Regions from separate parts of the Rhizobium sp. N621 genome, predicted to be linked through region 2. Evidence: predicted binding sites of a transcription regulator. Region 2 holds the regulator's gene; the other holds the start of a gene.
What was found. The regulator HrcA, encoded in region 2, represses chaperone genes, less so after heat shock. The targets are predictions, from matches to a motif close to GTTAGCACTCNCNNNNNGNGAGTGCTAAC.
Positions count from the first base shown of each region.

Region 1: a site for HrcA is predicted at 13,567-13,595, ahead of AMK00_RS29160 (co-chaperone GroES). Genes of this name have one in related genera too.

Region 1 is NZ_CP013499.1:451,269-466,174, reverse strand. Features, by position in the region: gene AMK00_RS29225 (NAD-dependent succinate-semialdehyde dehydrogenase) at 1-1,428, opposite strand, end outside; gene AMK00_RS29220 (tartrate dehydrogenase) at 1,503-2,546, opposite strand; gene AMK00_RS29215 (aldehyde dehydrogenase family protein) at 2,556-4,019, opposite strand; gene AMK00_RS29210 (cupin domain-containing protein) at 4,169-4,522, opposite strand; gene AMK00_RS29205 (2-hydroxyacid dehydrogenase) at 4,560-5,483, opposite strand; gene argE (acetylornithine deacetylase) at 5,502-6,626, opposite strand; gene AMK00_RS29195 (GNAT family N-acetyltransferase) at 6,889-7,791, shown strand; gene AMK00_RS29190 (hypothetical protein) at 7,798-7,998, opposite strand; gene AMK00_RS29185 (hypothetical protein) at 8,160-8,471, opposite strand; gene AMK00_RS29180 (LysR substrate-binding domain-containing protein) at 8,787-9,692, shown strand; gene AMK00_RS29175 (HPP family protein) at 9,745-10,875, shown strand; gene AMK00_RS29170 (hypothetical protein) at 11,021-11,272, opposite strand; gene groL (chaperonin GroEL) at 11,330-12,958, opposite strand; gene AMK00_RS29160 (co-chaperone GroES) at 13,109-13,423, opposite strand; gene AMK00_RS29155 (hypothetical protein) at 13,777-14,067, shown strand; gene AMK00_RS29150 (hypothetical protein) at 14,175-14,531, shown strand; gene AMK00_RS29145 (DUF2934 domain-containing protein) at 14,753-14,906, shown strand, end outside.
Region 2 is NZ_CP013495.1:391,631-406,536, forward strand. Features, by position in the region: gene AMK00_RS01935 (aromatic amino acid lyase) at 1-589, opposite strand, end outside; gene ubiB (2-polyprenylphenol 6-hydroxylase) at 678-2,252, opposite strand; gene ubiE (bifunctional demethylmenaquinone methyltransferase/2-methoxy-6-polyprenyl-1,4-benzoquinol methylase UbiE) at 2,301-3,077, opposite strand; gene mutM (bifunctional DNA-formamidopyrimidine glycosylase/DNA-(apurinic or apyrimidinic site) lyase) at 3,225-4,115, shown strand; gene AMK00_RS01955 (enoyl-CoA hydratase) at 4,136-4,909, shown strand; gene rpsT (30S ribosomal protein S20) at 5,101-5,379, shown strand; gene dnaA (chromosomal replication initiator protein DnaA) at 6,217-7,767, shown strand; gene AMK00_RS01970 (saccharopine dehydrogenase family protein) at 7,931-9,013, shown strand; gene hemW (radical SAM family heme chaperone HemW) at 9,075-10,277, opposite strand; gene rdgB (RdgB/HAM1 family non-canonical purine NTP pyrophosphatase) at 10,287-10,931, opposite strand; gene AMK00_RS01985 (VOC family protein) at 10,932-11,357, opposite strand; gene rph (ribonuclease PH) at 11,354-12,073, opposite strand; gene hrcA (heat-inducible transcriptional repressor HrcA) at 12,200-13,288, shown strand; gene grpE (nucleotide exchange factor GrpE) at 13,400-14,035, shown strand; gene AMK00_RS02005 (nucleoside hydrolase) at 14,074-14,906, opposite strand, start outside.

The DNA.
Region 1 (14,906 bases), on a different replicon from region 2:
CATTTCCAGATATTCCTCAATGCCGCATTGGGCGCCCTCACGCCCGAGGCCGGATTGCTTGACGCCGCCGAACGGAGCGACCTCGGTGGAAATGGCGCCGGTGTTCAGGCCGATCATGCCGAATTCGAGCGCCTCACCGACCCGCCAGGACCGCTTCAGGCTCTCGGTGTAGAAATAGGCCGCAAGGCCGAACGGGGTGGAATTTGCGATGCGGATCGCCTCCTCCTCGGTGTCGAACCGGAACAGCGGGGCAACAGGTCCGAATGTCTCTTCGCTGGCAAGCTGCATGTCGGTGGTCGCGCCGCCAAGCACCATCGGAGCGGCATATTGATCGCCTGCCGGCACGGAATCCGCAGTGGCGAGGATCTTTGCTCCCTTGTTTACCGCATCCTCCACGTGCCGGTTGATCTTCTCGATCGCAGCTTTGTTGATCATCGGTCCGATATCCGTGCCGGCCTCGGTGCCTGCCCCGACCTTCATGGCCGAGACCCGCGCGCCGAGTTTGGCGGCAAAGGCATCGTAGACGCCAGACTGGACGAGAAGACGGTTGGCGCAGACGCAGGTCTGTCCGCCGTTGCGGAATTTCGATGCGATGGCGCCTTCGACGGCAAGGTCGAGATCGGCATCGTCGAAAACGATGAAAGGCGCGTTGCCGCCGAGTTCGAGGCTGAGCCGCTTGACGCTGTCGGCGGCGCCACGCATCAACAGCGAACCGACGCGGGTCGAGCCGGTGAAAGAGATCTTGCGGACGGTCTGGTTCGCCATCAATTCGTCGCCGATTGCAGTCGGCATGCCGGTGACGATGTTGATCACGCCCTTGGGGATGCCGGCGCGTTCCGCCAGAACGGCGAGCGCCAGCGCCGAAAACGGGGTCAGGTCGGATGGCTTGATGACAACCGTGCAACCCGCCGCAAGCGCCGGCCCCACCTTGCGGGTGATCATCGCATTGGGAAAATTCCAGGGCGTGATGATCGCCGATACGCCGACGGGCTCCTTCAAAACGACGATTCGCCGATCCGCTGTCGGCGAGGGAATGGTCGTGCCGCCGATGCGGCGTGCTTCCTCGGAAAACCATTTGATGAATGAGGCGCCGTAGCGGATTTCGCCCCGGGCTTCCGTCAGCGGCTTGCCCTGTTCCGTGGTCAGGATCAGCGCCAGGTCCTCGATATTGTCGAGCATCAGATCGTGCCAGGCCTCGAGCAGGGCGGCGCGCTCGGCATGGGTCTTGGCCCGCCATGGACCAAGAGCTTTTTCTGCCGCCATGATCGCGACCCGCGTGTCGGCTCCGTCCATGTCGGGCACGCTGCCCAGCACGTGCTGCGTCGCCGGATCGATGACCTCGATCGTGCGCCCGGCTGCGCCCCCGCGCCATTCTCCGTCGATGAGCCCCTGCTGGCGCAGCAGGCTTCCATCCCTCAATCCGTTCATCTTGTCCTCTTTCATCAAAGCGTCCTCTCCACAATTCCGGGCGCAAAACCGCGGCGCAATTTTTGCGACGTGCTCTAGTCGAGTGCCGAAAGCACCGATGCCGTGATCGCCTCCGTCTTGTCCTTGCCGGGAGTGGCGCCGATGCCGCGCGCGGTCGTCGTCTCGATCGCGGCCATTATCCTTCCGGCGGCAGCCGCCTCTCCGAGATGCTCCAGCATCATTGCGCCCGACCAGATGGCGGCGATCGGATTGGCAATTCCCAGATGAGCGATATCGGGCGCGGAGCCGTGGACCGGTTCGAACATGGACGGCGCCGAGCGGTCAGGATTGATGTTGGCGGATGCCGCAAAGCCGAGCCCGCCCTGGATGGCGGCGCCAAGGTCGGTCAGGATGTCGCCGAACAGATTGGAGGCGACCACGACATCGAGGCTTTCGGGCGCCATCACCATGCGGGCGGCCATGGCGTCGATATGATAGCTGGTCACCTCGACATCGGGATATTCCGCCGAGAGCTTGCGGGTAATCTCGTCCCAGAAGACCATCGAATATTTCTGCGCGTTGGACTTCGTCACCGAGGCGAGTTTGCCGCGCCGCGCCCGTGCTTGCTCGAAGCCGAAACGCAGGATGCGTTCGACCCCCTTGCGGGTGAATATCGCGGTTTCGATCGCCACTTCGTTGTCCGTGCCCTGATGGACGCGGCCGCCGGCGCCGGAATATTCGCCCTCGGTGTTTTCACGAATGCAGAGAATGTCGAAACTGTCAGACCGCAGCGGTCCCTGCACGCCTGGGAGCAGACGGTGCGGGCGGATATTGGCATATTGCTCGAAGGCCTTGCGGATCGGCAGCAGGAGGCCGTGCAGCGATACGGAATCCGGCACTTTTCGGGGCCATCCGACGGCGCCGAGCAGGATGGCGTCGAAAGACTTCAGCGTTTCGATCCCGTCGGCAGGCATCATGCTGCCGTTTTCGAGATAGTAGTCGCAGGACCAGGTAAGGCGGGTTGCCTCAAGAGAAAGTCCGCCTGATCCGGCTGTTTTTTCGAGCACGGACCAGGCAGCGTCGGTCACGTCGCGGCCGATGCCGTCTCCTGGCAGAAGGGCAATCTTGTAGGTCTTCATCTGAGCTCCTTAAAGGCTGATGAGCACGCTCTTGCTCTTGCGGTTGGCGTGATAGGCCTCGCGGCCGAGATCCTTGCCGATGCCGGACTGCTTGTAGCCGCCGGTCGGCAGGATATGGTCGCGCGATCGGCCGTAACGGTTAACCCAGACGGTGCCGGCCTGCAGGCGACGGGTGAGGCGGATGGCGCGCGAGAGATCGCGGGTGAAGAGGCCCGCGGCCAGGCCATAGGATGGGTGGTCGGCGAGGCTTAGCGCCTCCTCCTCATCCTCGAAGGTCTGGATGGTCAGGACCGGTCCGAAGATTTCCTCGAGAACGGCGGGCGATGTTGCGGTCACGCCCGAAATCAGCGTCGGCGCGTAAAAATAGCCCTCACGATCGAGCCGGCCGCCACCCGCAAGACATTCGGCCCCGCCGTCGATGGCGGCGCGGATGATACCATCCATGCGGGCGATTTGGCGTTCGGAGATAACAGGCGAATAATCGGTCGTTTCCTCCCAGGTCGGCCCCGGTCGGACTGCCGCCAGTCTGGCGACGAGGGCCGCTACGAGCGCGTCCGCCACCTTCGCCTCGACGATGAGGCGGGATCCGCATATGCAGGCCTGGCCGGCGTTGGACAAAATGCTGGTGGCGATGGCGCCTGCCGCAAGGTCGAGATCGGCATCCGCGAAGACCAGCTGAGGGCTCTTGCCGCCGAGCTCCAACGTCATGGGCTTCACGCCGGTGCGGGCAATATTGGCCATGATGGCTGCACCGGCCGTGGTCGAGCCGGTGAAGCTCACTTTGGAAATCCCGGGATGCCCGGTGATGGCGGTTCCGGTGATCGGACCGTCGCCAAGGACGACATTGACGAGGCCGGCGGGCAGGCCGGCCCGCACCGAAAGCTCGGCGAGATAGAGTGTCGAGAACGGCGTCATCTCCGATGGCTTCAGCACCACGGCATTGCCCGCCGCCAGCGCCGGGGCAAGCTTCCAGCCTGCCATCGACAGGGGAAAATTCCAGGGCGTGATGGCGCCGACGACGCCATAGGGTTCCGTCACGATCATGCCGAAATTCGCGTCGTCGGTCGGGACGAGATCGCCGCCTTCCTTGTCGGCGAATTCGGCAAAGAAGCGAATCTGCTCGGCGGTGACGGCGATATCGCCGGCGACGAGATGGCCGACGGGGCGGGTCGAGGAAAGCGCTTCGAGCTTGGCGAGGGTCTCCGCCTCGGCTTCGATCAGGTCCGCCCAGCGCTGCAGCGCCTTGGTGCGATCGCGCGGCCGCACACCACCCCAATTGCTTCTATCCAACGCCCCCCTTGCCGTCTCCACGGCCTGATCGACAAGAGCTGCGTCGGCAAGCGGACAGCCGGCATAGGGCTTGCCGTCGGACGGCCGATGCATATCGATGACGGCTTCGGCCGGAACCAGCCGGCCGCCGATGAAATGTCCCATGGGCAGGGAAATCGAGTTTGGATCGAAGCTGAGTGTCATTGCGTGTCCTCGGCATGAGCTTGCTTAAGCCTAGCCTGGGAAACCGAGCAGCATGCATCGACCGGAATTGCTGCAGCGGATGAAAATTGCGTTTTCCGCGCCGCCGCCAGTCAAATCTACGGCCGGTGATCGCGCCGGGCCGCTCGCCGTCACGTCACGGTCACGTAGATCTTGCGAACCGTCTCGATCGTCTTCCAGACGCCGACGAAGCCGGGCTTCATGACGAAACTGTCGCCGGCCCCGTAGACCACCGGTTCTCCGCCGTCCGGTGTAAGTTCGACCAGCCCGGCAAGAATATGGCAGAACTCGAATGTCTCGCCCTTGATCGAACGCGTCTCACCCGGCGTTGCCTCCCATACGCCGGTATGGACCGTCTCTGCGCGAGCGACGTCCTGCGCCCAGGTCTTGAAGATGGGATTACCCGCGATCAGACGCTCGGGCAGGGGGCCGGACTCGCGCGGCGGATGGGATGGGTTGGTATCGATCGTCTTGAGCAGGGACATGGTTTTCCTTTCGAGGTGCAGATGGTGGGAGAGAGGATCAGTAGCCGCGTCTGCGATCGACCAGTCCGATCGGGTCGAGGCCCGCCCGGTGCCGTTTGATGTTGCCGATCACCACGGCCGCCGCGGTTTCGGCTTGGGTGACGCTGGCAATATGCGGCGTCAGCAGGATTTTCGGATGATTCCAGAAGGCGTGGCCCGATGGCAGCGGCTCGGGATCGGTGACATCGACGACAGCGCCGGAGAGATGGCCGGCGTCGAGCGCACCGACGAGCGCCTGATGATCGAGTTGAGCGCCGCGACCGACATGAACGAGTGCGGCCCCAGCGGGAAGCCTGGCAAAGAGCTCGGCATTCAGGAAGCCGCGTGTCTCCTCGGTCAGCGGCAGCATGCAGACGAGAATATCAGTGGTGGCAAGCAGGGTCTCGAGCCCCTCGCCGCCACTGAGGCATCGAACGCCGTCAATCGTGCGCGGAGTGCGGCTCCAGCCGGACAGCGGAAAACCGAAGGGGTGCAAACTCTCAAGCACCGCGCTTCCCAGCATGCCGAGCCCAAGCACGCCGACGCGGCGTTCCGCCGCCTGAACGGGTGCGAGCGGCTGCCAGATCCCGCGCCGCTGCTGGCCGAGATAGGCCGACAGATCGCGATGGAGAGCGAGCACGGCGAGCGTCACATATTCCTGCATCATTCTGACGATGCCGTCTTCGACCATGCGCACCACCTTGACCTGCGCAGGCACGGCATCGATGCGGAACTGATCGATGCCGGCGCCGATCGAAAACAGGATTTCAAGATTATTGTAACGGGCGAGATCATCCGGCACGGTCCAGGTGATGAGGTAGCGCACAGCCTCCGGTTCGACCGATGCCGGATCCATGGCGAAGGCTATGTCGGGCAGTTCGCGCGCGAAGGCCTCGGCGAATATGGCGCCGCGCTTCGCATCGGAATTGAAGAGAAAGGTCATGGCAACGCTCCTTGATCGTCAGGCGGTGCAACGTCGGGCGAGTGCCTCGATCATGCCCTGGCAGGCCAGGAGTTCGCTCGCGAGGATGAATTCGTCCGGTCGGTGAGCACGGGCGATATCGCCTGGGCCGCAGATGATCGCATCGATGCCGGCGCGCTGGAAAAGGCCGGCCTCGGTGCCGTAGCTGACGGCGGCGAGCGGCTCGATACCTGTGAGTTCTTCAAGCAAGTGCGCAAGTGGCGCATCGGCGGCAAGCGACAGCGCCGGATAGGCGCTAAGTTCGCGCCATTCCGACTGAAAGCCGCGTTGCGGCAGCGCTTCGGCCATCGTTCGCAGCGGCGCCAGCAGCTTGGCCGGGTCGATTCCGGAAATCGCCCTGGCCTCGAACTCGGCCTCGCAGCTCTCGGGAATGATGTTGACCGCCTGGCCGCCCTTTAGCGTGCCGACCTGGAGCGAGGAATAGGGCGGTTCGAACCCAGGATCGAACGGACCCTGCGTCAGCCGATCGGCTTCGGCGCTGGCGCGAGCCAAGACCTCGGTCATGGCATGGATTGCATTCAGCCCCTGGTCGGGGCGCGAGGAATGGCCGGATCGGCCTCTGACCGTCAGCCGGGCGGCCGCCTTGCCCTTGTGGGCGCGGATCGCCCGCATGCCGCTCGGCTCGCCGATAATCGCGCCGAGCGGAGGTGCACAGAGCTCAGGCAGGCGGGCGATCATGTGCGGGACCCCGCGGCAGCCTGCCTCCTCATCGTAGGAAAAAGCGAAGTGGAAGGGTCGGCGGAGTTGTGCCGCCGCGAGTGCCGGGACGGCGGCAAGCACGACGGCGAGAAAGCCCTTCATGTCGGTGGTTCCGCGACCGTAGAGGCGGTCCGTTTCGGCGCGGAGACGGAACGGATCGCTGCTCCACCCGCCTTCCGTGGCAGGAACGACGTCCATATGGCCGGAGAGGATGTAGCCCGGCGTCTCCCTTGGACCGATCGTTACGAAGAGGTTCGACCGGTCGCCCTCGGGGCCGGCAATCTCCGTGGCGACAATACCGTGCCTTTGCAGGTAATGCCTGATCCACCCAACGATCTCGCCGTTCGGCGTGCCGACGACAGAGGGAAAGCCGACCAGCCTTTCGAGGATTTCAATTGCCTGCATGAGCTTTCTCGCATCGCGGGATATAGAATTGCACCGGCCCACTCGCGGTCAACGGCACGGGCGGCGGTCGGGATCTGGTCAATGACTGTAGGGACCCGCCCAGGCTTTATTTGCCGAAACTGCATCGGATTTGGACGATTGTTGTGTTTGCACGGGCTTCGCCAGTGAATTGTATCGCGCGATCCATCCTAATCTCGACGAAGGAACTTCCGGGCGCAGCTTTCCCTACTGGGTGGCCGGACAACACCGCAGGAGGGCGGGAGTGAGTGCACTGACATCCGAATCCAGGTTGGTCGATAGTTTCGAGACGCGCATAACCGGGATCGACAGTGTCGACCTCGACAAACTGCATACGCTTTCGATGTCCGTCGCCTGGCCGCATCGCCGTGAAGACTGGCAATTCCTGCGCGAATTCGGCCAGGGCATTGCGGCCATCGATGAAATCGGGCGCATCCTCGGCTCCGCGATGTGGTTTCCCTATGATGACCGGTTCGCCACGATCGGTATGGTCATCACCTCGCCGCGCCTGCAGGCCAATGGCGCCGGGCAGTGGTTGATGGGCCACGCGCTCGACCAGGTCGCCGGACGAAATCTTGGGCTGAACGCGACGCGGGCGGCGCGACGCCTTTATCTGTCCTTGAATTTTGTTCGTGAGGCGCCTGTCTTTCAATGCCAGGGCGAAGCGATAGCGCCACCGGATGTGGAGTTGCCGGCCGGTGCCGCAATACGGCCCGTGGAAGCTGAAGATCTGGAGGCGATCGCGGAACTGGATCGCGTGGCCTTCGGCACGGACCGCACGCCACTTCTGGCTCGGCTCATGACAAATTCGAAGGGCGTCCTGCTGGTCCGCGGCGGCCGGATCGAGGCCTTCTCGCTTTGCCGAAGGTTCGGGCGCGGCCATGTCGTCGGCCCGGTGGTGGCGGTCAGTGACGCAGACGCAATTGCCGTCGTCCATCCGCATGCGCTCGAGCATGCGGGGTCATTCCTGCGCCTCGATACGCGCGAGAAAGTCGGGATATTTGCCGATTTTCTCTCCCGCTGTGGCCTTGCTGTCTTTGACTTCGTGACAACCATGTCGCTGGGCGACCCTTGGCTTCCAAGTCCGGGAGGTCAGGTGGGGCATCGGCCGAAAACCTATGCGCTCGTCAGCCAGGCGCTCGGCTGACGGGAATTAAGCGCCGGGATAAATGGGCATGGCGGCCGAAGCCTTGATACGTTCGGCTTCGGGTCGGAAGGAACGATATTGCCACAGGCCTTCCGCCGTTTCCCGCCGGTATACGGTCTCAAGCCAGAACACCGTGTCATCGATCGGCAGGACAGGATGCCAGGCATACCACTCCGACCAGATCCTCTCTCGCCGCTCGATATTCATCGCCCCTCTCCCCATTCTTGAAGCGATCCGCTTCGAAAAATATTCAGCAGGAGAGAATTATATTACGAAACTATTCTGTCACGAAGATCGTTTTTGGCGCCGCGCGAAGTTGCTCAGCCAATTATCTCACCGCCGCTTGCGCGGACAAGACGGCCGGATACTCAGCCAATCGATCGTAGCCCGAGATAGGCGGCCAGGCTGACGGCAGAAAGCGCGATGGTCAGCCTGGGTCGGGCGTCGTCGAACATTGCCGCCAGCATAAGGCAGAGCATCAGCACGACGGATTTGGCCCAGAGATTTTGGTCGGAAATGGTGAAGGCGACTGCCGCCAAAAAGACGGCGCTTGCGACGACTGTCACTGGAGCGGATTTCTCGGCGAGATCGCCGCCGGAAAAATACGGCAGAAGAAAACGCCGCATGCTGAGGCCTGAAGCGACGCTCAGAAGAAGGCAGGTCAAGACTAGGTGCAGCATATGGTCGGCGCCGGTCGTTCTACAGATCAGCATAGAGACGCAATCCCCATGCCAGCTGCAAAACGCCCGGTAGCCGGGACGATGCAGTGGTTTGCGTGGCTATTTCGGCGGCGTCTCGATCTTTTTTTCGGCAATCACTTGGCTGTCTGGCCTGCGGATGGCGCGGACATTTTTAATGAGAAGGTCGAGCCCGGGAGCCTTCACGCACGGCCCTGGTTCCGGTTTTTCGCCTATGTCTAAACCCGCTTGAGCTCGGGTGATGATTTTTATATAGAGAACAATGACTCGCTTTAATTCCGGAAAAGAGATTTTTCATTGGACCTTTCGTCGATCGAGATATTCCTCGCCGTTGCCAGCGATCGCAGCGTTACCAAGGCCGCAAAGGCAGTCGGGCGGGTGCCGTCGAACGTGACGACGCGCATCCAGCAACTGGAGGAGGACCTTGGCACTTACCTGTTCAGCCGTGACGGCAAGAAGATGACGCTGACACGGGAGGGCGAAACCTTTCTCGTCTATGCCAACCGACTTGTGGCGCTGGCGCTCGAAGCGCGTCAGGCCGTGCGGCCTCTCGCTCCATCGGGAACATTGCGGGTCGGCACGATGGAGAGCACGGCGGCAAGCCGGCTGCCGGCGGCGTTGACGCAATTCAACCAGATGTGGCCCGATGTGTCGCTGCATCTGACGATGGGCGCGTCTCGCGATCTCGCCCGCGACGTTCTGGCCGATGCGCTGGATTGCGCGCTGATTGCCCGCCCACCAAAGACGATGCGCGAGGAGGATCTGGATTTCGATGCCGAACTCAAGGCGCTGGAGATGGAGACGGTCTTCGTCGAAGAATTGTTGATCGTGCTGCCATCCGGCCATCCCGCCATCAAATCCGCGGCCGACCTGCGTGTCGGATCGCTGGCAGCTTTGGAACCTGGCTGCACTTATCGCCGGATTGCCGAAAACTGGGCGCGAAAATCGAGCGACCTGCCGACGAGCGAGCTCGGCTCCTACCATGCGATCCTGGCGAGCGTTGCGACCGGGAATACGGCGGGCGTGATGCCAAGGTCCGTTCTCGATCTCATGCACTGGCCGACTGCCGTTCAGACCCATCAGCTCGGGCCGGTCGAAACGCTGCTCGTTTACCGCAAGGACGATTGCCCCAGCGCCTTCAATGCCTTCCATGAGGTGCTTGGCGCAACCAAAGGCAGAGATGTCAGGCTGGTGGCGAACTAGCTCCTGCCTCTCCTCTTTCACCCCTCAGATTATCCTCATCATTGGTCTTCGCATGCAGTTTCCCGTTTCACCGAAAGTGGGGCCGAGCCGTATCGGCCGCTTTCGCCTGTTTTCGCCGATCCTGGCCGGCGCGACGTTAAGAGAACGATTGATCGCCTGTTTCGGCGCGTTGCTGGGCATCGGTCTCACCGGTTTCATCAGCGGCTATCTGTTCGGCCAGGGGCCGCATCTTCCGCTGATCGTCGCGCCGATGGGGGCATCGGCGGTGCTGCTTTTCGCGGTGCCGGCAAGTCCGCTGGCGCAGCCGTGGGCGATCATCGGCGGCAACACAATTTCCGCCCTGATGGGCATCATTGCCGCCTATTTCATTCGTGATCCGATCATCGCCACGGGCGTCGGCGTTTCGCTGGCCATCGGCGCAATGTCGTTCACGCGATGCCTTCACCCGCCGGGAGGGGCTGCGGCACTGACCGCGGTGCTCGGCGGTCCCGTCGTCGCCGGCTGGGGGTTCCTCTTTCCCTTCGTGCCGGTCGCTTTGAACTCCTGCGTTCTCGTCGGGCTCGGGCTGCTGTTCCACAAGCTTTCCAGACGGAACTATCCGCACGTCGTTCCGAAGCCGGCAGACAACACCCATCAGACGATCGATCCGCCATCCGCCGCGCGAGTGGGCTTTCGCGAGGAGGATGTCGATGCCGCCCTCGAGGCGCTCGACGAAACCTTCGATATCGATCGGGCAGACCTCGGAAGATTGCTGCAGCAGGTCGAACTGCAGGCGGCCATCCGATCAAACGACAAGATCAGCTGCGCCGATATCATGTCGCGTGACGTGATCGCCATCGGCGAGACGTCCGAGCCGGACGCCGCGCGACATCTTCTTTTGAAGCATAATATCCGCACCCTGCCGGTGAAGGATCCGGAAGGCCGTCTGATCGGCACTGTCGGCTTGCGTGAATTGTTTGCGGGCGGCGATACGATTGCCCACGCGATCTCCAAACCGGCGGTGGCAAGAGCTTCGGATGCTGCCCTGTCGCTGCTGCCCGTTCTGACGGACGGGCGCACCCATGCCGTCATCATTGTCGACGACGACCACCGGATCCTCGGCCTGATATCGCAGACCGACCTCTTGAGCGCCGTGGCGCGGCTGCTGCCGAACGACGGCGACACGATCGCGGCCGTGGCGTGAAACGTGCGGAGCGGCCCGGATTGCCGCCGGCCCGTCACGGCCGCCGAAGGCGACATGCCTTCGGCGTCAGCCCTTCCGATAGGATCTCGGCTATGACCTGAAATGGATGCGGGACGCGCTCGTCATCGATTTCGTGCCGGCGCCGTCACTGAGCAATCGGCGGGCCTCCGTCCATCTCAAAGAGGCCGCGGGCCGCCTGGACCATCGACTGCAAATGATTGGGATCGCGCACGCCCTGTCGGTAGAGCTCGATGATGATGCTCGCCATTCGTTCGGCTTCGTCGCTGTCTCTTGCCACTGCGTAATCGGCGCTGAGCTTGTCGAAGACGTGTTGGCAGGTTTCGAGATCGCGGGAGTCCAGCGGCACCTGCGATCGGCTTAGGATCGTTTGAACCATCTTCATTCCCTCGGAAAAGGCCCGCCCGGGATGTCCAGGCGAGCCTGCGACCCTGTCTTAAAAGTCCATACCGGCGCCGGCCGGCATGGCCGGAGGAGCATCCTTCTTCGGCTTCTCGGCGATCATCGCTTCCGTCGTCACTAGCAGACCGGCGATGGAGGATGCGTCCTGCAGCGCGGTGCGAACGACCTTGGCTGGATCGATGACGCCCTGCGCGTAGAGATCGCCATATTCGCCGGTCTGAGCGTTCCAGCCATAGGAGAAGTCGCTCTTCTCGCGCAGCTTGCCGACGACGACCGAGCCTTCGGCGCCGGCGTTTTCGGCGATCTGGCGAGCCGGGGCCTCGAGCGCACGGCGGACGATTTCGACGCCGACCCGCTGGTCGTCATTGGCGGTCTTGATATTGTCGAGCGCCTTGACCGCGCGCAGCAGCGCCACGCCGCCACCGGGCAGGATGCCTTCCTCGACCGCTGCCCTTGTTGCATGCAGCGCGTCGTCGACGCGATCTTTCTTTTCCTTCACCTCGACCTCTGTCGAGCCGCCGACGCGGATGACGGCTACACCGCCGGCGAGCTTGGCAAGACGTTCCTGCAGCTTCTCGCGATCGTAGTCGGAGGTGGTTTCTTCGATCTGGGCCTTGATCTGGGCGATGCGGCCCGAAATCTCCTCCTTCGAACCGACGCCGTCGATGATGGTGGTGTTTTCCTTCTCGACCGTGATCTTCTTTGCCCGGCCGAGCATATTGAGCGTCACATTCTCAAGCTTGATGCCGAGATCTTCGGAGATGACGGTGCCGGCGGTGAGGATCGCGATGTCTTCCAACATGGCCTTGCGGCGGTCGCCGAAGCCAGGCGCCTTGACGGCCGCGATCTTCAGGCCGCCGCGCAGCTTGTTGACGACGAGTGTTGCCAGCGCTTCGCCTTCGACGTCTTCAGCGATAATGAGGAGCGGCTTGCCGGACTGAACGACGGCTTCGAGGATCGGCAGCATCGACTGCAGGTTCGACAGCTTCTTCTCGTGAATGAGGATATAGGGATCCTCGAATTCGACCCGCATCTTGTCGGCATTGGTGACGAAATAGGGGCTCAAATAGCCGCGGTCGAACTGCATGCCTTCGACGACTTCGAGTTCGGTTTCGGCGGTCTTGGCTTCTTCAACGGTGATGACACCGTCATTGCCGACCTTTTGCACGGCCTCCGCCAGGAAGCGGCCGATTTCGGCATCGCCGTTGGCGGAGATCGTTCCGACTTGGGCAATTTCGGCATTATTGGATATCTTGCGGGCGTTGGCCTTCAGTTCTTCGACGATAGCGCTGACGGCGAGGTCGATGCCGCGCTTCAGGTCCATCGGGTTCATGCCTGACGTCACGGCCTTGGCGCCTTCCTTGACGATTGCCTGGGCAAGAACGGTGGCGGTCGTGGTGCCGTCGCCGGCGATGTCGCTGGTCTTCGAAGCGACTTCGCGGACCATCTGCGCGCCCATGTTCTCGAACTTGTCTTCGAGCTCGACTTCCTTGGCAACCGAGACGCCGTCCTTGGTGATGCGTGGCGCGCCGAACGACTTGTCGATGACGACGTTACGGCCTTTTGGTCCGAGGGTCACTTTCACGGCATTGGCCAGGATATCGACGCCACGCAGCATTTTTTCGCGGGCTTCGACGCTGAATTTGACTTCTTTAGCAGCCATGTCCTCACTCCTTCATCGGCAGCTAGCGCATGTCGCCAAGTGTACAGCGGTTTTGCGAGAACGACATGCGTTGAAATTAAGATCTGAAGCGCGAGAAGCGAATCTCAGAGATCGCAACGCGCTTTAGCGTTGACTTCCGACGTGATGGACTCAGGCGGCCTCTTTCCGCTCGCCCTGAGCTTCGATGATACCCATCACATCGCTTTCCTTCATGATCAGCAGGTCCTCGCCGCCGATCTTGATCTCCGTGCCGGACCACTTGCCGAACAGGATGCGATCGCCGACCTTGACGTCCAGCGCCTCGATCTGGCCGGCATCGTTGCGGGCGCCGGGACCGACGGCGATGACTTCGCCTTCCTGCGGCTTTTCCTTGGCGGTGTCGGGAATGATGATGCCGCCCTTGGTCTTTTCCTCGGAAGCGACGCGGCGGACGAGAATGCGGTCATGAAGCGGTCGGAACGACATGTCTTCCTCCATGGACAAACAATGACGACGGTGTTGGCGCTCGCCGGACCGGATTGACCAGGTCCGGACGAGCGCAAAGTCGCGTGCCTTGCGCGAATGATCTGGTTCGAGCGTTTTTCGATTTCAAGAGGAGCAGGAGAAAAATTAGCACTCTCTATCGACGACTGCTAATAGCTCTCCCGGGAACAGAAGGCCGGCTCCGGCGTTCGGCATAATGACGATGGTCGTTCCCTCGTCTCGAAGGCGAGTTCAAACTGCACATGGCTTGAATCCGGATGTCGGCGTTCCTAGCTCTCAGGCGATCGAGGCTCGATGAGCTCGATCACCGTCCCACGTCTTTAGGAGTGAGTGACATGGAAGAGAAGACCAATATAATCAAAGACCTCAGTATCGAGGAACGCGAGGAGATCTTCGTCGATATCGCTCGCACGCTCGAGGATACGGCGCGTGAGGCTCTTGTCGAAGGCAATACGCACTTCGCCGTGCTCTCCAACAACATGGCCGAAGCAATCCGCGTCAATGCCGACGAACTCGCCCGCGACGATCCCGAGAATGCCGAGCGCGTGTTGCTCCAGGCAACCGCGATGATCACGCAGTTCGAGGCCATGCACCCCTATCGCATGGTGAGCATGGCCGTTCACTGATTGCCGGCAGCACGGCCTGGCTCGACCGCCCGCTCGAATCAGTCGCCAGTATGCGGAACTCTCGCGGCCGGCGGAGGTTATTGGATCACAGCATCGAAAGGTGATCCATGACCACTTCCCCAACCAACATGTCACCCGAGAGCGGAACCGACGACGCGCGGTCCTTCGACACGCCGCAAGCCGAGGCCGATCGCCAGGCGGCATCGGAGGCCGCCCGGCGCAACGTCCGTTCGACGCTGGATCGCGGTGGGGGCAATGAGACCCCAAGCCTGAAACTGGCGAAGGAGTATCTGAGCCTGGGTGGGCGCCGCCGGTCCAAGATCGATGACAACATTACCAATGTTCGCCAATGGGATGAGGATCCCCCGGCGGCCGAACGCTTCTGGAAAGAGCGGGTGGAAACGCTTTCAAAGGATGAGCGCAAGCAGGTGGAGGATTTTCTTCCCACCATCAACACGCCTTGAAAGACAGCCGGCGGCTCGTTGTCGCACGATGTGTCCGAACGCTCCGAAGGAGGAGCATGCATGAGATCAATCCGGCAATGCAGGAATGCATCGAGAATTGCCTGCGCTGCTGCGGCGTTTGTCTTCGCACGGCCATGAACCACTGCCTCGAGGCAGGTGGAAAACATACGGAACCGCGCATCTCAGGTCGATGATAGCCTGGGTCGAAACTGGAGAAGATCATGGCCATAGACAAACACGAGCAGATACGGCGGCGCGCCTATGAAATCTGGGAAGCCGAAGGCCGCCCTGAAGGTGCGGACCTGCGCCATTGGATGCAAGCTTGCGACGAGCTGGCAGGCGAAGACGAGCACGAGACGCTGCAAGATCTTCTCG
Region 2 (14,906 bases):
AAGCGAGGCTGTCGCGCGGCGCCATCCGCACCGGTTCCAGTCCCGCCGCCCGGAAAGCGTCGGCCGCCTGCATCCGGTTGCCGCGATAGACCGCTTCACCGACACCGGTCAGTACCGCGCCGATCTGCCCCATCAGGCCGATATCGGCGCAGCCGATCGAGCCGGTGCGGCGCACGACCGGGATGAGATCGGCCTCCAGCATCCTGATATAGGCCTCGATCAGCTCCGGCGTGCAGCCGACCTGGCCGGTCAGCGCCGTGTTGACGCGGATCGCCATGGCATTGCGCACGACATTGCAGGAAAACGGCGTGCCGGTGCCGAAGTGATGGGCACGCACCAAGCCGAGATTGAAAGTGTCGAGTTCGTCGGCCGACCACTCCACGTCCTTCATGGCGCCGACGCCAGTCGTCGAGCCGTAGACGGGCGTGCCGGCGGCAATCGCGTCCTCTACGATCTCGCGGGCAATCGCGATGCGGGCCATGCCGGTCGGTGAAGCCGAAATCCTCGCCTTGCCGGCACCAATCGTCACCATCTCGGCAAAACCGAGCGGTCGTCCGGAAAGTTCGATGCCGGGGCGTTCGTGCTGCATGTGCCGTATCTCCTAAACTGCGAGACTAAGCGAGCCCTCCGTCACATGGGATATCCTAAATGCCGAACACAGCATGTTATCGGAGCGGTCAGCTCAGCATCCAGGCAATATAGAGAAGCGTCAATGCGATCACCCAGAGCGCGATCCTGGCCGAGCGGTTGTGACGCGCTTCGGCCTTGCCGATCGCCTCGGCCGTCTGGTCGTCGAAACGCAGGCCGTGTTCGCTCATATGCAGCAGCTGATGGTGGAATTTCTCGGTTTTCGCCGCGATCTCGGGCGCGGCTTCGGCGAGCTTGACCGCCGCCTTCAGCCCGTCCTTGAGGTCGGTGACGATCCGCTTCGGGCCGAGATTGGTGCGGATCCAGTCGCCGACGACGGGCTCGGAAGCCTTCCACATATTGAAACGCGGGTTGAGCATGCGCGACACGCCTTCGACCACGACCATGGTCTTCTGCAGCATCACAAGCTCCGGCCGTGTCGCCATGTCGAAGAGTTCGGTCACTTCGAACAGCAGCGTCAGGAGCTTGCCCATTGAGATGGTTTCGGCCGGCTGCCCGTGGATCGGCTCGCCGATTGCCCGGATCGCCTGGGCGAAGCTTTCGACATTGTGGTGGCCGGGCACGTAGCCGGCCTCGAAATGCACCTCTGCGACACGGATGTAATCGCGCGTGATGAAGCCGTAGAGGATTTCGGCGAGGAACCGTCGCTCCTTTTTGCCGAGCCGCCCGACAATACCCATGTCGACTGCGACGATCATGCCGCCGGCATCGACGAAGAGATTGCCCGGATGCATGTCGGCATGAAAGAAACCGTCGCGCAGCGTGTGGCGGAGAAACGACTGGATCAGCGTGTCGGCGAGCAGGTTGAGGTCGTGGCCGGCAGCGCGTAAGCCCTCGACGTCCGACATTCTCGTGCCGTCGATCCATTCCATGGTGATGACGTCGCGGCCCGTGCGCTCCCAGTCGACCTTCGGCACGCGAAAACCGGGATCGCTGTCGGTGTTTTCGGCAATCTCCGAAAGCGCTGCCGCCTCCAGGCGAAGATCCATCTCCACCTTCGTCGTCTGTTCCAGCGTCTTCGTCACCTCGATCGGCCGCAGCCGCCGGCTGGACGGCATGAACCGCTCCTGCATGTGGGCGACCAGATACATTGCCTCGATGTCATGGACAAAACGCTGGCGCACGCCCGGTCGGACGACCTTGACGGCGACCTTCGTTCGGCCTTCTGCCGTTTCGACTTCGGCCGGATGCACTTGCGCGATCGAGGCGGCGGCGATGGGCTCGCCGAAGCTCACATAGAGTTCCTCGATCGGCCGGCCGAGCGATCCTTCGATATTCGCCTTTGCGGCAGCCGAGGGGAAGAAGGCCATCCGGTCCTGAAGCTGCGACAGGTCGTTGGCGAATTCGACGCCGACGACGTCGGGCCGTGTCGCCAGGAACTGGCCGATCTTGACATAGGACGGGCCGAGCCGCTCGACCGCCTGCGCCAGCCGATCGCTGCGCTTCTGATGCCGCGCCCTGCTGCGCTCGAAAATCGTGACGAAGGATTTGGCTAGCGCGACCGAAGGCGGCAAACCTTCGGACGGCAGGGCCGATACGACACCCTCACGCACGAGCACCCAACCGACACGCCAAAGGCGGAAATAGGCTCCGAAAGTGCTCATGCAGAAGTGCCCCATCGAGGGAGGTTCGTCTTTTTTTCGTTCATTCCCTCAGAGCTTCCAGCCGGAATGCAGCGCGGCGATGCCGCCGGTATAATTCGTATAAGTGACGCGCGAAAATCCGGCTTGGCGGATCATCGCCGCGAAATTCTCCTGGTTCGGGAACTTGCGGATCGATTCCACCAGATACTGGTAGGGTTCGGCATCGCCGGTGATCGCCTTGCCGAATTGCGGAATGGCGTTGAAAGACCAGGCGTCATAGATCTTGTCGAGAAGCGGCATATCGACTTCCGAAAACTCCAGGACCAGCAGCCGTCCGCCGCGTTTCAACACGCGATAGGCCTCGGACAGCGCCTTGTCGATCCTCGGCACGTTGCGAATGCCGAAGGCGATCGTATAGGCATCGAAGCTCGCGGCCTCGAAGGGCAGTTCCTCGGCATTCGCCTCGACGAAGGTGAGATTGTCGGAAAGCTTCTTCTTTGCCGCCCGCTCGGCGCCGACGCCGAGCATCGAGCCGTTGATGTCGAGCACGGTCGCGTGCGCCTGCCGGCCCGAAGCCTCGATGATGCGGAAGGCGATGTCGCCGGTGCCGCCGGCAACGTCGAGCACCTTGTAGCCCGGCTCCTTGCGCGGGTTGAGCGCCGAGATCATCGCATCTTTCCAGGCCCGGTGCATGCCCATCGACATCACATCGTTCATGATGTCGTAGCGCTTGGCGACCTTGTGGAACACCTGATTGACCAGACCCTGTTTCTCGCCGCCCGGCACCTCGCGGAAGCCGTAGGAGGTCTCCATGCCGCCATCGGCGGAAGTGCGGCTTTCTGACATCAGGCTGCTCCGTTCCTTGAAGATCGGCGCGGCGACCGTAGCGAAAGACCGCGCGCGACGTTATCACTGGACCGCGCTCTCCGCGGCACATGGCGCTATAGCGCACATCGTCCTCGGTTGAAACACGTTCGATAGAGATGGGTTAAGATGCCGGAATTGCCAGAAGTCGAAACGGTCAAGCGCGGCCTGGCGCCGGCGATGGAAGGCGCTCGCATTGCCAGGCTGGAACTGCGGCGCAAGGATTTGCGCTTCCCCTTTCCCGATGCCTTGGCCGACAAGGTTTCCGGCCGCACCATCATCGGCCTTGGTCGCCGCGCCAAATATCTGCTGGTCGATCTCGATGACGGCAACACGCTGATTTCCCATCTCGGCATGTCCGGTTCCTTTCGCATCGAGGAGAACTCCGCCTCCGCAATGCCGGGCGAGTTCCACCACGCCCGCTCGAAGGATGAGAAACACGATCACGTCGTCTTTCATCTGCAGGGTCCGGACGGCGCACGCCGCGTCATCTACAACGACCCGCGCCGTTTCGGCTTCATGGATATGGTCGGACGCGCCGATCTCGCCGCCCACCCCTTCTTCCGCGATCTCGGCCCGGAGCCGACAGGAAACGAACTCGGCGCCGCTTATCTGGCCGAACGTTTTCGCGACAAGGCGCAGCCGCTGAAGAGCGCGCTGCTCGACCAGAAGAACATTGCCGGTCTCGGCAATATATATGTATGCGAGGCGCTGTGGCGCGCGCATTTGTCGCCGCTGCGTGCTGCCGGCACGCTGGTGACGCCGGGCGGCCGGCCGAAGCATGAGCTCGACCTGCTGGTCGCCTCGATCCGCGACGTCATCGCCGATGCAATCGCCGCCGGCGGATCGTCGCTGCGAGACCATATCCAGGCCGACGGATCGCTCGGTTATTTCCAGCACTCCTTCTCCGTCTATGATCGCGAAGGTGAGGCTTGCGGCACGCCCGGCTGCGGCGCTACGGTCGCCCGTGTCGTGCAGGCGGGCCGCTCCACCTTCTATTGCGCCGCCTGCCAGAAATAACAGAGAACCGGGAGACCAGCATGGCCTACGAGACCCTGATCGTCGAAACCCGAGGCAATGTCGGCCTCGTCACGCTGAATCGCCCGCAGGCGCTGAACGCATTGAATTCCACCGTCCTGAAGGAGTTGAAGGCGGCCTACGCCGCGTTCCACGCCGACGAGGCGATCGGCGCGATCGTCATCACCGGCTCCGAACGCGCCTTTGCCGCCGGCGCCGATATCAAGGAGATGCAGTCGCTCCAGTTCGCCGACATCTATAAGAGTGACTTCATCAGCGGCTGGGATGACGTCGCCAAGGCGCGCAAGCCGGTGATCGCTGCCGTCAGCGGTTTTGCCCTCGGCGGTGGCTGCGAGCTCGCCATGATGTGCGATTTCATTATCGCCTCGGAGACCGCGAAGTTCGGCCAGCCGGAGATCACCCTTGGCGTCATTCCCGGCATGGGCGGCTCGCAGCGGCTGACGCGCGCCGTCGGCAAGGCGAAGGCGATGGATCTTGTCCTGACCGGCCGGATGATGGATGCGGCGGAAGCCGAACGATCGGGACTCGTTTCGCGTGTGGTGGCGCCCGAGCGTCTTCTCGACGAGGCGCTTGCCGCGGCCGAAAAGATCGCCTCGCTTTCGCAGCCCTCGGTCATGATGGCCAAGGAGGCGGTCAACCGCGCCTTTGAGACGACGCTGGAGGAAGGGTTGCGGTTCGAACGCCGCCTGTTTCATAGTCTCTTTGCCACGGACGATCAGAAAGAAGGCATGACCGCCTTCATCGAGAAGCGCAAACCTGCCTTTAAGCACCGTTGAATGCTTTTCGGCGCTTGCCGCCGGAAAGCTTGAAAATCCGCGTTGACGTGGGCCGGCTTTAGGGTTATATGCCCGCCCACGGTTCGGAAAGCCGCTCTGGTTTTCCGCGATTGCTCCCGTATTGCTGGATTTGGTGGCCGCAGGGCCCGCGGTAATGGCGGAGTTTGTTCGAATTCTTGAGAGAGGCATCCATGGCCAATACAACTTCGGCGAAAAAAGCGACCCGCAAGATCGCCCGCCGTACCGACGTCAATAAGGCTCGTCGCTCGCGCGTTCGTACTTTCGTTCGCCAGGTCGAAGAGGCCATCGCATCCGGTGACGCCGACAAGGCGAAGGCAGCTTTCCTGGCCGCTCAGCCGGAACTCGCCCGCGCCGCCAGCAAGGGCGTGCTGCACTCCAACACGGCATCGCGCAAGGTCTCTCGCCTGGCCGCTCGTGTGAAGGCTCTGTCGGTCTCCACGACCGCGTAATAATCCATTAACGACCTCCTCGTTATGATTAGCCCGGTAATTTTACCGGGCTTTTTCGATTCTGCCGAACGACCTCTGCATGGTGAATCTCACGACTGTTTCGTGTCAGCGCCATGACAGGAAAAATCGTTTTAAAACAATAGCTTGCGCAAGGATGCTTTCCCATTGCGCGACTCTGGCCAAACCTTTGCGGATCACGGGCGAGTCAAGCAGATTTTTATTTTTTTTCTTTCTTTGCGTGTCAAAATAGCCCGAACGGGGAATCTCTTTGATTCAACTGCGATTCTTTTTTGACGCTGGTGTGACGCCCGAAAAGGGCGGCCGGAGTCAATGGTCGCATCTTAATTTTGCGTAAAATTCATCGTTGATCTTGCCATTTGATCCTGCCTAAATGGCGTCCAACAGAGGGCGCGGACATCACCTGCAGAGTTCGGTCTTAACTGCCACGTCGGCAGGGCGATACGTTTGTGCCATCTGTTACGGAGCCTTGCGCTTCCGTTTTTTCAAGCACTTGACGGATTTGGGCCGTAACGTGGCTGTTACGGGCAGGGATGTTTTGTGCCTATGGCAACCACACGTTTAACGTGAGGATGCCGGATAGGGATAGTAATATTGCGTTCGGGCTGGTCGGCCGAAAACGAGGATTGACCGACAAGCCTGGCACCGAAAGCCGATGAAGGCGCCGCATGAATGCGGTACCTGCAAAGAGCTTCCGTGCCGTGTTTGAGTGAACCGGCAGGCGAGTGGCTTCATGAGGATGCCGCCAGCCCGTCAAAGCGGGGAATGATCGGGCGGCTGTTTAGCGGAGGCCGCCCGGTGGAATTGAAAGGCGGCATTATGCAGATGAATACGATGATGGCGGGCGGGCTCGACAATGGGGATGCGGCACCGCAGGCGTTCGGCTCCATTCGCCAGGAAGTGGGGGAAGCAAAGGCGGAAATGAAGCAGAGCATTTTGTTTGAGCGCGTCAGCGCGCGCTTGAAGGCCCAGGTCGGTCCTGACGTCTATGCCAGCTGGTTTGCCAGGCTGAAGCTGCATTCGGTATCGAAGAGCGTTGTTCGCCTGTCAGTTCCCACGACCTTCCTGAAGTCGTGGATCAACAATCGTTATCTCGACCTTATCACCGGTCTGTTCCAGGCCGAAGATCCGGAAATCATGAAGATCGAAATCCTCGTGCGCACGGCAACGCGCAGCGGCATGAAGGCCGCCGACGAGGTGGTCCAGCCTGAGCCCGCTGCTCACGCGCAGATGCGCCGTCCGCCGAGCGCCCAGCCGGCTGGCCAGGCCGTCCAGCAGGCGGTTTCGGCCGTTGCCGCCGCAAGGCCCGCAAGCCTCGGCACGCCGCTCTTCGGCTCGCCGCTCGACAGCCGCTTCACCTTCGATACCTTCGTGGAAGGCAGCTCGAACCGCGTCGCGCTTGCGGCTGCCAAGACAATCGCGGAAGTCGGCTCCGGCGCCGTGCGCTTCAATCCGCTCTTCGTCCATTCGACGGTCGGCCTCGGCAAGACCCATCTTCTGCAGGCGATCGCCAATGCGGCGGTGCAGAACCCGCGGGCTCTGCGCGTCGTCTATCTGACGGCGGAATATTTCATGTGGCGCTTCGCCACGGCGATCCGCGACAACGACGCGCTGACGCTGAAGGATTCATTGCGCAACATCGATCTCTTGATCATCGACGACATGCAGTTCCTGCAGGGCAAGATGATCCAGCACGAATTCTGCCATCTCCTGAATATGCTGCTCGACAGCGCCAAGCAGGTCGTCGTCGCCGCCGACCGGGCGCCATGGGAGCTGGAGTCTCTCGATCCGCGCGTCCGCTCGCGCCTGCAGGGCGGCGTTGCCATCGAACTCGACGCGCCGGATTACGAAATGCGCCTCGAAATCCTCAAGCGGCGTCTGGCCGCGGCCCGTCTCGAGGATCCGTCGCTCGAAATTCCGGCAGATCTGCTGCAGCATGTCGCCCGCAACATCACGGCCAGCGGACGCGAACTCGAAGGCGCCTTTAACCAGCTGATCTTCCGCCGCTCCTTCGAGCCGAACCTGTCGATCGAGCGCGTCGACGAATTGCTCGCCCATCTCGTCGGTTCGGGCGAGCCGCGCCGCGTGCGCATCGAAGACATCCAGCGCATCGTCGCCAGGCACTACAACGTCTCGCGCCAGGAACTGGTCTCCAACCGCCGCACCCGCGTCATCGTCAAGCCGCGCCAGATCGCCATGTATCTGTCGAAGACGCTGACGCCGCGCTCCTTCCCCGAGATCGGCCGCCGTTTCGGCGGGCGTGATCACACGACCGTGCTGCACGCCGTGCGCAAGATCGAAGAGCTGATATCGGGAGACACCAAGCTTTCGCACGAAATCGAGCTGCTGAAGCGGCTGATCAACGAATAATTGGTGGATTTTCGAGGGAATTCGACGGCCGGGAGCGATTCCGGCCGTTTTCCTTTATAAGCTTTTTATTCTATACCTCCAGCCATCCCGTGCACGTCCGATTTGGAGCGACGCGCATCGGATAAAAACGAAAGCGCCGAAGCGGGCGCGTGGGAGGATATGCATGAGTTTTAAAAAGGTTGCCGTTCTCGGCCTGGGCAAGGTCGGCCGGCTGGCGGCGACGCTGTTGCATGAAGGCGGCTTCGAGGTCATCGGTGTCGACGCGCAATTGCCGCTGGGTGAGGTCCCGTTCAAGTGCCGCACCGGCGATATTTCCGACGCTCAGGTGATCGGCGAGCTGCTCTCCACCGTCGAGGCGGTGCTTTCCTGCCTTCCCTATCACCTCAACATCGAACTGGCCCGCGCCGCCCATCTTGCCGGCATCCATTATTTCGATCTGACCGAAGACGTTCCGACCACCAACTTCATCATCGAACTGTCGAAGACCGCCCGCGGCCTGATGGCGCCGCAATGCGGACTGGCGCCGGGTTTCGTCGGCATCGTCGGCGCAAGCCTTGCCGACGGCTTCGAGCGCTGCCGCTCGATCCGCATGCGCGTCGGCGCACTGCCGCAGCATCCCACAGGCCTTCTCGGTTATGCCTTCAACTGGTCGCCGGAGGGAGTCGTCAACGAATATCTGAACGATTGCGAGGTCATCGAGGGCGGTGTGCGCAAGCTGGTCTCGCCGATGGAATGGCATGAGACCATCTATGTCGGCGGCGTCAAGCTCGAAGCCTTCACGACCTCGGGCGGCCTCGGCACCATGTGCGACACCATGCTCGGCAAGGTCGACAATCTCGACTACAAGACCATGCGTTATCCCGGCCATATGGAGCTGATGAACTTCTTCTTCCATGAGCTCCTGATGCGCGACAAGCGCAAGCTCGCCGGCGAGATCCTGACCAATGCCAAGCCGCCTGTCGAAGACGATGTCGTCTACGTCCATGTCGCGGCCGAGGGAACGGAGAATGGCAGCCTGCGCCGCAAGGAATTCGTGCGCGCCTATTATCCGATCGAGATTGCCGGCGCGCGCCGCACGGCAATTGCCTGGACGACCTCGGCCTCCGTCGTTGCCGTCATCGAGATGGTCCGCGACGGCCTCCTGCCGGCGACGGGCTTCCTGCACCAGGAGCACATTCCACTGGAGACGTTCCTGAAGACGCCGACCGGCAGCCTGTTCAAGGCGGGCGCGACCAGCCACGGCTGAGACATGTTTTCCGGCGCGGACGGCGATGTCGCTGTCGCGCCCGGATCAACCTCGTTGGATGTCAGCAGGCGAGATCGGCGACGACGGAATCGAGGATCAGCATGCCCGATGGCGTGCAGCGCAGGCGCGAATTGCCGATCCGCTCGACGAATTTGTGTTCGAGCAGGAATTCCTCGCGCTTCGGGTCGAGCTCACGGCCCGAAAGCTGCTGCCAGCGGGCGAGATCGACGCCTTCCCTCAGCCGCAGTCCCATCAGCAGTAGTTCGTCCGACTGTTCCTCGAAACCGAGCCGCTCCTGGTCGAGAATACCGTGGCCGTCGCGCTCGACCATCTCGAGCCAAGCTTCCGGCTTGCGCTCGGTCGCCGTCGCAAGCTTCTCATGCCCATGCGTCAGCCGGCCGTGCGCGCCCGGACCGATGCCGGCATAATCGCCGTAACGCCAATAGGTCAGATTATGTCGGCTTTCGGCACCCGGCCGGGCATGATTGGAGACCTCGTAGGCGGGCATGCCCTCACGCGCCGTGATCTCCTGCGTCGCCTCGTAGAGCAGAGCCGATTGCTCGCCGTCCGGCACGATCAGCTTGCCTGATTTGTGCAGACCGAAGAAGGGCGTGCCTTCCTCGATGGTCAGCTGATAGAGCGACAGATGGTCGACGGCATAGGAGATCGCTTCCTTAAGTTCCTTCTCCCATTCCTCGACCGTCTGGTCCGGCCGGGCATAGATGAGGTCGAAGGACATGCGCGGGAAGATCTCGCGCGCCAGCCGGATCGCCTTCAGGGCGTCGGCGACGTCATGCAGCCGGCCGAGGAATTTCAGATCCCGATCATCAAGCGCCTGCACGCCGAGCGAGACGCGGTTGACGCCGGCCGCCCGGTAGCCGCGAAACCGTTCAGCCTCGACGCTCGACGGGTTGGCCTCCATGGTGATTTCAATGCCGGCGGGCACATGCCAGTGCCGCGCGATGCCGTCGAGAATGGCATCGACCGTCTCCGGCTTCATCAGCGACGGCGTGCCGCCGCCGAGGAAGATGCTTGTCACCGTCTTCGGACCGCTCATCGCCCGGACTGCCGCCATCTCCTTCAGAAAGGCTGATGCAAAGCGCTCCTGATCCACCGGCTGATGGCGCACATGACTGTTGAAGTCGCAGTAGGGGCACTTCGCCGCGCAGAAGGGCCAATGCACATAGACGCCGAAGCCGGGCTCGCCGGTATCGGGCAGCAGCGCGGCGTCGCGCGAGAGGCTTGGCGTATCGAAATTGCCCACGAACAGATCTTATGCCTCCAGGCAGGTTTCGACGAAAAGTTTGAAGGCACGGGCCCGATGCGACAGCGCCTGCGGCTTGCCGACATTCCAGCCGTGTTTCTCCTCGCCGCTCATTTCTCCGAAGGTGACGGCATAACCCTCGGGCTGGAAAACCGGATCATAGCCGAAGCCTTGGGTGCCGCGCGGCGGCCAGACGACATGGCCTTCCACCTCGCCGCGGAAAAGCTCGGTATGCCCGTCCGGCCAGGCAAGGCAGAGCACGCTGACGAAACGCGCCCCGCGCTGTTCCGGCGTCGTAGCGCCGGCGTCCTGCAGCGCCTTTTCCACCTTGGCCATCGCCATGTCGAAGTCGCGCGTGCCGTCTGCCCTTTCCGCCCAGTTGGCGGTGTAGACGCCGGGATCGCCGCCGAGCGCGTCGACCACCAGGCCGGAATCATCCGAAAGCGCCGGCATGCCGGCGGCATTGGCCGAGGCGACCGCCTTGATCGTCGCATTCTCCTCGAAGCTCGTGCCGGTTTCGTCAGGTTCGACGAAATTCAGTTCGGCGGCGGATTTGGCGGTGAAGCCGAGCGGTCCGATCAATTCCTGGATCTCGCGGATCTTGCCGGCATTGTGGCTGGCGACGACGATGGTTTTGGTTTCGAGCTTGCGCATTCAAATATCCTGTTCGATGCCCCAGATTTTAGCCTCCGCGCATTCCAGGCTGTTGCCGGCAGGGTCGCGGAAATAGATCGAGCGGCCGCCATTTGGCCAGTGCACCTCGGATTCGATCGCAACGCCAGCTGCTTTCAGCTGTTCGGCCATCGCATCTATGTTGCGGCCAGATACCCGGAAACAGGCATGGCCTTGCCCGGTCGTGCCGTGTGGCGGCACCTGCAGCGCGTCGGGTGCTGGCGGCTTTATCGTTTCCTCGGGGTTGAAGATGAGGAGAACGCCTGGCCCACAGCGGAAGAAGACATGCCGGTTGCCGGCGCGGGTGATCTTTTCAAGCCCGAGAACGCCCTCGTAGAACGTCTCGGCCTGATCGAGATCGCGCGCATAGAGCGCGGTTTCCAACATGCCTTCCAGCATGGCGTTCATCCCGCAATCGCCTCTTTCTGCAGGGCGACGAGTTCGCCGATGCCATTCTTGGCAAGCCGCATCAGCGAACTGAATTCCTCTTCGCTGAACGGCGTGCCTTCGGCAGTTCCCTGGATCTCGACGATGCCGCCGGCGCCGGTCATGACGAAGTTCGCATCGGTCTCGGCCGAGGAATCCTCGAGATAATCGAGGTCGATGACCGGCTGGCTGGCGAAAACGCCGCAGGAGATGGCTGCGACGTGATCCTTCAGGACCCGGTCGACCTTGATCATGTTGCGGCTTTCCATCCATTTCAGGCAGTCGTAAAGCGCGATCCAGCCGCCGGTGATGGAGGCCGTCCGTGTGCCGCCATCGGCCTGGATGACGTCGCAATCGAGCGTGATCTGCTTTTCGCCGAGCGCCTGCAGGTCGACGACGGCGCGCAGCGACCGGCCGATCAGCCGTTGGATTTCCTGGGTGCGGCCGCCCTGCTTGCCGGCGGCGGCCTCGCGCTTCATTCGCTCGCCGGTCGCCCGCGGCAGCATGCCGTATTCGGCCGTGACCCAGCCCTTGCCGGTGTTGCGCAGCCACGGCGGCGTCTTTTCCTCGAGGCTTGCGGTGCAAAGCACGTGCGTATCGCCGAATTTCACCAGGCAGGAGCCTTCCGCATGCTTGGAAAAATTGCGCTCGAACGAGACCTTGCGCATCTGGTCGGTTTTTCTGCCTGAAGGCCGCATTCTCATCTCCTGGAGTTGTTGACCGCTTCTACGATTGGCGGCGCCCATTTGCAAATTCCCTTTTGCCACGGGTGCGAGTTTGACTATATTTTCGGGAGCATCATCAGCGCGGGTTTGAAAAGGTTCATGGGCATCAGGTCGACGTCGGTTTCGGATGCCGTTGCTGCACTGGACGAGCGCTCCAGGGAAATTTTTCGCCGCATCGTCGAAGGTTATCTCGAAAGCGGCGAGCCGCTCGGCTCGCGCAATCTGTCGCGCCTGCTGCCGATGTCGCTGTCGCCGGCCTCGGTGCGCAACGTCATGAGCGATCTCGAAGAGCTCGGTCTCATCTATTCCCCGCATGTCAGCGCCGGCCGGTTGCCGACCCAGATCGGGCTGCGCTTCTTCGTCGATGCATTCATGCAGATCGGCGATCTCTCCGCCGAGGAGCGCGCCAATATCGATCGCCAGGTGCGGGCCGAAAGCGGCGGCAATCCGGTGGAATCGATGATGAACGAAGCCAGCCGCATGCTTTCGGGCATCTCGCGCGGGGCCGGCCTCGTCATCACCTCGAAAAGCGATCCGGTGCTGAAACATGTCGAGTTCATCCGGCTTGAACCGACAAAGGCGCTCGCTGTGCTCGTCGGCGATCATGACCAGGTGGAAAACCGCATCATCGAACTGCCGGCGGGCGTCACCTCCTCGCAGCTGACGGAGGCGGCGAATTTCCTCAATGCGCACATGTCCGGCCAGACGCTGCCGGAGCTGCGCAAACAGTTAAGCCGGCTGAAGGATGATGTCCGTCACGAACTCGATGCGCTCTCGCGCGATCTTGTCGAGCGCGGCATCGCCGTCTGGGCCGGCAGCCCGGACGAGGGAAAGCCTGCTCAGCTGATCATCCGCGGCCGCGCCAACCTGCTCGAAGGCCTCGCCGGCGCCGAAGATCTCGACCGGCTGCGCATGCTGTTCGACGATCTCGAAAAGAAGGACAGCCTGATCGAGCTTCTCAACCTCGCCGAAAGCGGTTCGGGCGTGCGCATCTTCATCGGCTCGGAAAACAAGCTCTTCTCGCTGTCCGGCTCGTCGCTCATCGTCGCGCCCTATCGCGACGACGACGACCGGATCGTCGGCGCCGTTGGCGTCATCGGCCCGACGCGGCTCAATTATTCCCGTATCGTGCCGATGGTGGATTATACCGCCCAGCTCGTCTCCCGCCTGTCGCGCAATCCGCTTTGATGTCATCACTGACGAAGCCGCGGAATTTTCGCTTCTTCGTCACGCAGACTTGATTTTTTCCGGTCAAACCTCGATATCGGGCGCATCTGAAAATACCAACCGGAGACCGTCATGACCGATGAAACGACGAAAAACGGACCTGACGCAACTGCGGCCAACGCCGCAGCCGACGCTGCCGTCAACGTCGAGACTGCCACTGTCGGGCAGGAGGAGGCAAACCAGCCGGATCCGCTCGACCTCCTGAAGGCCGAGAATGCCGAGCTGCGTGACCGCTATCTGCGCCTTGCCGCCGAGATGGATAATCTGCGCCGCCGCACCGAGCGCGAGGTCAAGGATGCGAAATCCTATTCCGTCGCCGGTTTCGCCCGGGACATGCTCGCCGTCTCGGACAATTTGCGCCGGGCGCTGGACGCCATCTCTCCGGAGACCAAGGCCACGGCCGATGCCGGCCTCACCACGCTGATCGAAGGTGTGGAGATGACCGAGCGCTCGATGCTCTCGGCGCTGGAGCGCCACGGCGTTCGCAAGCTGGAGCCGGTTGGCCAGAAATTCGATCCGAATTTCCATCAGGCGATGTTCGAGGTGCCGAACTCCGAAGTGCCGAACAATACCGTCGTCCAGGTCGTGCAGGCCGGCTTCACCATCGGCGAACGCGTCCTGCGCCCGGCCATGGTCGGCGTTGCCAAGGGCGGCCCGAAGCCGGTCGAGGCCGAAATCAATTCCGTCTTCGACGAGAAGGACGCCTGAGGTCGTTTTCCTTCTCCGCCTCGGAGAAGGAAGAAAATTCAGATGCGGGCGAAGCGTTCGATCAGCAGATCGAAGAAGCCGTCCGCATCGACGGTGCGCATGACCTTGGCATTGCGCTTGCGCTCGGTCACATGCCACCAGTCGACGACGGTCATCCCGACGGTGAGTTCGGACTGGACCTCGATTTCGACATTGCAGTCGCGGCCCTGAAAAAGCTCTGGTTTCAGCAGATAGGCGACAACCGTCGGGTCGTGCAGCGGCCCGCCGTCGGAACCGTATTTTTCGATGTCGAAGCGCTCGAAGAATTCCAACATTTCGACCATGGCCTTTGCCGGCGCCGTGCCGATCACGGCCATGCGCTTGACCCGGTCCTTGCGGGTCAGCAGCTGGTGCGTCACGTCGAGCGGCATCATCACGATCGGAACGCCCGAGCGGAAAACGATGTCGGCCGCCTCGGGATCGACATAGACGTTGAATTCGGCGGCCGGCGTAATATTGCCGCCCTCGAAGAAGCCGCCGCCCATCATCACCAGCTCGCGAATGCGCGGAATGATGTCGGGCGCCTTCTGGAAGGCCATGCCGATATTGGTGAGCGGCCCGAGCGTGCAGAGCGTCACCGTGCCTTCCGGCTCGCGGCGCAGCGTCTCGATGATGAAATCGACGGAATGGCCGGGTTGCAGCGCCATCGTCGGTTCGGGCAGAACAGGGCCGTCGAGGCCGGTCTTGCCGTGGACATGTTCTGCCGTCACCAGCTTGCGGGCGATCGGCTTGTCGGCGCCGGCGAAAACCTTCACATCCGTGCGGCCGCAGAGCTCGCAGACGATGCGCGCGTTGCGGCTGGTGAATGACAGCGGCACGTTGCCGGCGACCG